DNA from 2 places in the Agromyces laixinhei genome. Region 1 is predicted to be linked to the other one. Evidence: predicted binding sites of a transcription regulator. Region 1 holds the regulator's gene; the other holds the start of a gene.
What was found. Region 1 encodes LexA, which represses DNA repair genes until DNA is damaged. Its sites were predicted from a motif close to TCGAACANNTGTTCGA; they were not measured.
Positions count from the first base shown of each region.

Region 2: a site for LexA is predicted at 1,687-1,702, ahead of FHG54_RS04420 (DUF222 domain-containing protein). Genes of this name have one in related genera too.

Region 1 covers NZ_CP040872.1:2,444,241-2,448,426, forward strand. The annotation lists gene hisB (imidazoleglycerol-phosphate dehydratase HisB) at 1-20, opposite strand, end outside; gene FHG54_RS11565 (histidinol-phosphate transaminase) at 17-1,111, opposite strand; gene FHG54_RS11570 (LysM peptidoglycan-binding domain-containing protein) at 1,151-1,540, opposite strand; gene lexA (transcriptional repressor LexA) at 1,810-2,487, shown strand; gene FHG54_RS11580 (alpha/beta fold hydrolase) at 2,539-3,336, opposite strand; gene metE (5-methyltetrahydropteroyltriglutamate--homocysteine S-methyltransferase) at 3,422-4,186, opposite strand, start outside.
Region 2 covers NZ_CP040872.1:933,722-937,907, reverse strand. The annotation lists gene FHG54_RS04425 (hypothetical protein) at 1-51, shown strand, start outside; gene FHG54_RS17110 (HNH endonuclease) at 96-524, opposite strand; gene FHG54_RS04420 (DUF222 domain-containing protein) at 439-1,611, opposite strand; gene FHG54_RS04415 (metallophosphoesterase family protein) at 1,745-2,518, shown strand; gene FHG54_RS04410 (LysE family translocator) at 2,515-3,150, shown strand; gene FHG54_RS04405 (hypothetical protein) at 3,393-3,899, opposite strand; gene FHG54_RS04400 (response regulator transcription factor) at 3,969-4,186, shown strand, end outside.

The sequences.
Region 1 (4,186 bases):
GATGGGCTGGATGCGGTCATGGGGCCATTCTATTCGGGGCGGAAACGGCGATCGCCTCGAGGAAGGCGGTGGTCTCGGCCTCGGTGCCCGCCGTCACTCGAAGGTGCCCGGGGATGCCGATCTCGCGGATCAGGATGCCGCGCTCGAGCAGCTGCTCGAAGACGCCGCGCGGGTCGGCGACCCCGCCGAACAGCACGAAGTTCGACCCACTGCGGTAGGGGCGGAACCCGAGTCTCGCGAGCTCGTCGCTGATGCGCTCGCGCTGGACGCGGATCTCGTCGACCATCGCGAGCATCTCTGTTGCGTGGGCGAGTGCGCCGAGTGCCGCCGCTTGCGTCAGTGCCGACAGGTGGTACGGGAGTCGCACGAGCCGGAGCGCATCGATCGCGGCGGGATCGCCGGCGAGGTAGCCCACGCGGGCGCCCGCGAACGCGAAGGCCTTGCTCATGGTGCGGGAGACGAGCAGCCGAGGTCGGCCGGCGAGCAGCGTGAGCGCGCTCGGGGTGCCGGGGTCGGCGAACTCGAAGTACGCCTCGTCGACCACGACGATGCCGCGCGCGGCGTCGGCCACCGCTTCGATCGTCTCGATCGAGACCGGCGTGCCGGTCGGGTTGTTCGGGGCGCAGAGCATCACGATGTCGGGATCGTGCTCATGCACTGCCGCGACGGCGGTCGCCGTGCTGAGCTCGAAGCCGTCGTCACGCCCGGCGGTGATCCACTCGGTGCCGGTGCCCGAGGCGAGCAGCCCGTACATGGAATAGGTCGGAGCGAACCCGAGCACGGAGCGACCCGGCCCGCCGTAGGCCTGCAACACCTGCTGCAGCACCTCGTTCGAGCCGTTCGCCGCCCAGATCTGCGCGGGATCGAGCCCGTGGCCGAGGTAGCCGGCGAGTGCACGGCGCAAGGCCGTGAACTCGCGGTCGGGATACCGATTCAGCGTCAGGATCGCTGCGGCCACCCTGGCGACGATGTCGTGTGCGACGTCTTCGGGAATCGGATGCGAGTTCTCGTTGACGTTGAGCGCGACCGGCACGGTCTTCTGCGGGGCCCCGTACGGGGAACGCCCACGAAGGTCGTCGCGGATGGGGAGGTCGTCGAGACTCGTCACCATGCAAGCCTACGAGGCTCGCCAGCGTGTGTCAGACGGCTCTCACGGTGCGATCGGCAGCGCGAGCCGCTGCCCGGGCTCGACCATCGCCCCATCGAGACCGTTGAGACGGATGATCTCATCGATGACCTCGCGCACGTCGGCGTTGGGATCGACCGTTTCAGCGATGCCCCAGAGCGAATCGCCGTGCCCGACGGTCACGTACTCGAAGGAAACGGCAGCGCCCGCACCGTCGATATCGGCGGCGGCACCCCCGGAGCCGAGCACGATGACGAACGCCCAGATCACGATCGGGAGCGCGGCCAGCGAAGTGAAGACGATGCGGCCGCGCCGCGTCAGTCGGAGTCGGGTACGCGAAGACTCATCTCGCACCCGGTCGCGCGGGAGCACCCGTGCGGCTTGAAAGCCCGTCGTTGCGATCACTGCGCTCATGTCACACCTCCTGTGGGAGTCGCACCCGACCCTCGGCCGGGAGGGCCGGGTGCGAATCTCTGTTCCGAACATATCTTCGATTGCTGACGACCGCAAGGCCGAAACCCGGAAACTTCGAGCAGTCTCGAATCTCCGACACACTCGAACAAGTGTTTGCCGCACGCACGTGAGACGGATACAGTTTCGAATGTCTGGAAGACAGTCGACCAGACACCACCGACATCCCGGCCGTTCGGCCGCAACGAGGGGCGGAGACGTTGAGCACCGACATCGACGACACGCAGGCTGCGGGCAGACCTCGCCGCCGCAAGAGTCTGAGCGCGAAGCAGATCGCGATCCTCGAGACGATCCAGCGCTCGGTCTCGAGCCGCGGCTACCCGCCGAGCATGCGCGAGATCGGCGATGCGGTCGGCCTCTCCTCGCTCTCGAGCGTGACGCACCAGCTCAACCAGCTCGAACTCGCCGGGTACCTCAGGCGCGACCCCAACCGTCCGCGCGCACTCGAAGTGCTCATCGAGCTGCCTGGCGTCACCGATCGCACCGCCACTGCGGCAGAGCACACTCCCGTCGGGGATGCGGCGATGGTGCCGCTCGTCGGGCGCATCGCCGCCGGTGTTCCGATCACCGCCGACCAGCAGATCGACGAGGTCTTCCCCCTCCCCCGCCAGCTGGTCGGCAAGGGCGAGCTGTTCATGCTGAAGGTCGTCGGCGAGTCCATGATCGATGCCGCCATCTGCGACGGCGACTGGGTCGTCGTGCGGTCACAGCGCACCGCCGAGAACGGCGAGATCGTGGCGGCGATGCTCGACGGCGAGGCGACCGTCAAGGTGTTCCGCCAGCGCGACGGTCACACCTGGCTGCTCCCCCGCAACAGTGCGTTCGAACCGATCGTCGGCGATCACGCCGAGGTGCTCGGCAAGGTCGTCGCGGTGCTTCGCGCGGTCTGAGACCGCCTTCGCAGGCTGCAGTGCCGGCGGGGAATGAACGGAAGCCGTCCGCTACGCGGAAGAACTCCCGACGGCCGGGCGAACGACTGCCGAACGCGTGACGACTGGAACCGGGCCGGGATCGGTCGGCGCGAGTTCGCGCAGCCATCCGAGCACGGCGTCCATGAAGCCGGCGTGATCGTCTCGGAACACGGTGTGCCCGGTGCCGCGCACGGTCTCGACCGTCATGCCCTGACGCCGCAGCTGCCCGGCGACCTTCGTCGTGATGAGCAGGCTCTTCTCGGCGAGCACGACGAGCGTGGGTGCCACGAGCCGGGCCGGCGGCACGAGCGGACGGGTGTCGGTGAAGCCGAGGATCGTGCGCTTGTCCCAGTCGCGCAGCGTCGCAAGTTCGATGTCGACGTCGACCGCGCTCCATTTCGGGTTCATCCGCACGAGCGCCGAGCGACGGGGCCGCGGCGCCACGGCGAAGAAGGCCTTGAACGCCCAGCCTTTGACGCCCTTCGGGAATGAGAAGGCCGGGTCGATGTAGATCGCCGCGCGCGGGGCGAGTCGATCGGCGACGAGACTCGCGACGAGTCCGCCGAGCGAGTGGCCCATGACGACCTCGGGAGGCCCGTCGAGCAGCGGCTCGAGGGTTTCGACGACATCGCTCGCCCAAGCGGCCGGAGAGTACCTCGCGGCGCGGGGGCTGCGGCCGTGGCCGGCCAGATCGACCGCGAGCACCCGGAATCCCTGCGCCTCGAGTTCGCCGGTGACGCGATGCCAGGCGCGCGAATCCGACATGATGCCGTGGATGAGGATCGCGGTGCGCCCGCCCCCGCCGGATTCGTGGACCGCGAGTTGCATGGCTCGACGGTACGCGACGCCCCTGAGCATCACCCCGGCACGAGCCGAGCGGATGCCGCGAGCCGCGACATCCGCCCGGTCCCTGCTATCCGGCGAGCACCGGGGCGGAGCGCTCTGCCCGAACCGCCACGGTCGCCTCGACGATGTGCCGCAGCGACTCGACGGTCTCGTCGTACCCGCGCGTCTTCAGGCCGCAGTCGGGGTTGACCCACAGCCGCGTCGCGGGGATCGCCCCTGCGGCGCGCTCGAGCAGCGCCTGTACCTCGGCGACACCGGGAACCCGCGGCGAGTGGATGTCGTACACACCCGGGCCGATGCCGTGGTCGAAGCCGCTCGTCTCGAGGTCGTCGACGACCTCCATGCGGCTGCGGGCCGCCTCGATCGAGGTGACGTCGGCGTCGAGGTTCCTGATCGCGTCGATCACCACACCGAACTCGGAGTAGCAGAGGTGCGTGTGCACCTGCGTGCCGGGCACCGCGCCGCCAGTCGCGAGGCGGAACGAACCGACCGACCAGTCGAGGTAGGCCGGCTGATCGGCCAGCTTCAACGGCAGCAGCTCGCGCAGAGCGGGTTCGTCGACCTGGATGATGCGGATGCCCGCCGCCTCGAGGTCGGTGATCTCGTCACGAAGGGCGAGTGCCACCTGTCGGGCGGTGTCGCCGAGCGGCTGGTCGTCACGCACGAACGACCAGGCGAGGATCGTGACCGGACCGGTGAGCATGCCCTTCATGTGCTGCTCGGTGAGCGACTGCGCGTAGCTCGACCACTCGACGGTCATCGGCGCCGGCCGTGAGACATCCCCCCAGAGGATCGACGGCCGCGTGCAGCGCGAACCGTAGGACTGCACCCA
Region 2 (4,186 bases), 1.5 Mb from region 1:
GGCGTGGTCTTCGGTGTGCTCGCGACCCTCGGCGTCTCGCTCGCGCGCTGAGCCGTGGCAGGCGCGGGCGCCGGGTGCAGGCACCCGCGTCGCCGTCACGCCGCGGGCGCGCCCATCTCGGCGGGCGCGTCGGTTCTCCGTGTTGCACGGCGGGCTCGACGTCCTGACGCCAGATGCTCGCGAGCCAGGTGATCTGGGGCGATGTTGCCCGCCCGAGCGACCTGGTCGGGATCGAGATGCGCCGGCGGAATGAACCAACTTCGAGCGTCTCTGATGAAGATCGTCCACCCGTCGTCATGCACCCGATGGTGATGATGTGCGCAGAGCATGATGCCGTTCTCGAGGTCGGTCGGCCCCTCGTCTCGCTTCCACCATCGCAGGTGATGTGCTTGCGTGTGCGAGGGAGGCCGCTGGCACCCGGGCCAGGCGCAGCCGCCATCACGAGCGACCAGCACCGCCTTCTGAGCCGCGCTGAAGAGACGCCGCGATCGCCCGAGCTGCACTCGCTCGCAGCCCTCGGCCATGTACAGCGGCGAAACACCCGGCCGACATCGCCCACTCGCGCACCGTATCGGTGGCGACCGGATGCTCGATGCCGTCGATCGTCGCGTGCCCCTCGCCGGAGGCGAGATCGTCGCCGTCGACGCGAACGATGACGGTGACCGCCCGCAACGCAGGAGGGGCGTCGCTGCTCGAGAGCGACAGCCACGCAATGTCTGCGAGCGCGTCGGCGTTCATCTGAGCGATCGAGCGGTCTTCGGCGACCACTCCGTCGAGGTGGGGAGCATCGCCCTGGCCACCGGAAGCCGCACTCGACGCTTTCGCACCGAACCCGGGGCGCGCATCGCGCGCGGCATGCAACTCGGCGCCGACGAGCGTCTCGATCGCCAACTTGATGGGGGCGCCGCTCGCCGGATCGAACGCGCCGCGCAGATTGATCATGCCGGCAGCGTCTTGCCAGATCTTCAGCGACCGCGCGCTGCGCAGCTCGTCTTCGCGTGGCTTCACTCCATCGGGGTCGAGATGCGCTTCGAGTTGTCGAATGAGGCGCTGGGTTCCCTCGACACCCACAACCGGTGCTCGTTCGACAAGCAGCATCTCTGCATCGCCGAGATCGTCGCGATCGGCCCGAAGGGCGACGCGGTCGAGGAAACGGCGGATCAGATCGGCGGCATCGAGGCTCACCGCGCCCGACTCGAACGCCGTGGCCAGATGAGGGTGACGTGCCGGCAGGACCTCGCCGGCGAAGGAGCGCCGCGCCGAGGTCGCCTCGCCGATGGACACCAGGCGCGCGGCATCCGCATACCGACCACCGGTCGCCTGCACGATCAGTCGCTCGGCCGTGGCGAACCCGTGCTTCTTCGCCACATCGGACTCGTCACCCGTGCGCGACCGCCCCGCGAGTTCGGCGGCGCATCGTGCTTGCAAGACCTGCACGCTGCGCTGCAACCGCGCGAGCGCCTCTGTCGCTCGAACCAGACCGTCGTCGCTCATGACCCGAACATCGTCGCCGACATCACGCGATTCACCGAGGAGCGCCCCCGACCAGGCATCCGTCACATTCGCATGCAGAGCCTCCAGCGACTGGAGTGCCTGCGGCGAATCGTTCATGCTTGATTCTCCCATGGCGGGAGTTCGAATGGAAGAGAAAGTTTCGAATTGTGGACAAGTCGGCACAAGCTGAACTCGGACATAACTTCGAAGCACCGGCCGCCGATCGGGCCGGGTGGGTGGCGGACATGCAATGCTGGAATGCCAAGCACAGCCACGTCGAGGGGGACCGTTGCCCGTCATCGCTCATCTCAGTGACACGCACCTCGATGAGTCCTCGGCACGACTCCGACGCTTGCAGGCAGTGCTCAACCAGGTGGCAGACCTCGGCAACGTCGATGCGCTGCTCGTGAGCGGGGACATAGCCGACCATGGCGACGTCGGTGAGTACGAACAGTTCTTTGCCGCACTTCCCGGTCTGCCTACGCTCGTGGTACCTGGGAACCACGATCTGTCTGCGCCGCTGCTCGCCGCCATGCGGGCGCACGGTCATCCGCCGTCACTGAACGCGACGTTGGACGTCGGCGGCCTCCTGCTGGTCGGCCTCGACTCGCATCTCGACCGAAACGACCACGGCGAGTTGGGCTCGGCAACGGTTGAGTACGCCCACGAGCAGCTTTCCGGCACGGACGACCCCGCAGTCCTCGTCATGCATCACCCGCCGGTTCCGATCGGGCATCACGTCATGGACCGATTCGGGCTCGCGAACGGCGACGTGCTCGCGGCGATCATCCACGCCCACGAGAACGTCGTCGGCGTGTTCACCGGGCATGTGCATACGGCCGTCGCGACGGCGTTCGCCGGTGTGCCTCTGCTCGGCGCGCCCGGTATCGTGTCGACGATGCGGCTGGGGAGCAAGACGGACCCCATCGCGGATCCTGACGCGATGCCTGGCCTTGCCGTGCACACCGTCGACGGCGCCACCATCAGAACGGTGTTCCACTACCTCAGCCCGTCCGCGTTGTGAACATCGCGCTCCTGGCCGCAACGGCACTGCCGTTCGTGATCACTCCCGGTGCGAGCTTCACCATTACCGTCAGCGCTGCCATCACGGGCGACCGGCGCGCTCCGGTGAAGGTGTGGTCGGGAACGTCGCTGGGGATCCTCCTCCTCGCCGGCGTTGCCGGCTTCAGCGGCCTCGGGCAACTCGTCGCCGGCAGCGACGTCGCCCGGATCATCTTCGGCGTCGTGGGCGGGGTCGTGCTGATCGCGATCGGTATCGTCTCCCTCACCAAGACCATGGGGCGGCCCAAGGACGGCAGCGATCAACCCCCGCGGCCGGCACCACGGCTCGTGCTCTGGGCCTTCCTCGCGGTCATCACGAACGTGAAGGCGCTCAGCCTGTACGGACTGCTCGTTCCCTCTCTCTCCGGCATCGGTGTCGACGGGCCCGCCCTCTTTCTGGCCTTCGCCGCCGTACATGTGGTGATGCTGTTCGCCTGGCTCACGCTTCTCGGCGTCGTCGTCAGATCTGTCCCCTGGCTCGGGACGTCACGGCGCGCTCGTGATCTGCTCCTGCTGCTCGCCGCCGTGACCTTGGTGGCGCTTGGCGCCTGGAGCCTCGTCGATGCCATGGCAGAGACGGCCGCGCGCGCCTGAGCCCCGCCCAAGGCACACTCCATCGTGGGGCCGTCGTGTGCGCAACAGCGTTCCGCGTGGAAGTCGCGCGGCGACATGACGCCGAGGGCGGTAGGAAGAAACTACCGTCCTCGGCGCCGTCCCCCTCGAAGATGCGGCGTTATCCCCCGAGTCCGCCGAGCATCTCCGGGTCGACTCCGGGCGTGTTGCGCATCCCGGAAACCTGTGGGTGTCGACAGGAAATCGATCACTCCTGCTTGTCGTCAAGCTGCGTGACCGAGAACGGCCACTTCGCGTTCGACAGACCCAAGAGAGGCATCCCAATGCCGGGATGCACCCATGAAGAACCGCAGCAGGCGCTGAGCGGTTCGGAGATCCTCGAACGTGCCGCGCTCGACGCCGAACATGTCTCGCGTTTCGAAACCTGAGCTGCTCTGTTCGATGGAGCCGACGAATATCCCGGGGGCATTGCCCACCCAATACCGGTCATCCACCTCGACCCAGATGACATCGTCCACACCGTCGAGTCTGCGATTGTGGTCGATCTCCACCGGGCTGCTCGTGCCACTCATCGCCTTACTCGAAACGGCTTGAACTCGCGTCCATGCCCATCGCTCGCGGCTCCACGCCCATCGCGCGCGGCCCACGAATCTGAGAACCACCGGCGCGCGTCGAACCGGCGTGAAATGATCTTCGCCGATACCGGCGAAGGCGATGACGATGACGACGAGTGAGACCCGGAAGAGCCGGACGAGTGAGTGCTCATGCATTCAAAGCTATGCAACGCGAGGAGGCGCTGGTACACCCCTAGGGGTGAAATTCTCGCCTAGAATTGCACCATGACTCAAGTCTCACTTGCCCTCGTCAACGACTACGAAGTCGTCGTCCGCGGCCTGGCCGCCATGCTGCGCTCCTACGATTCGAGGGTGCGCATCGTGGAGCTCGACGCGAACAGGCAAGTCAGCGAGCCAGTCGACATCGCACTGGTCGACACGTTCGGAAACGTCCAGGAGAATGGGGCGACGGTTCGAGAGCTCGCAGCCGATCCCTTGGTCGG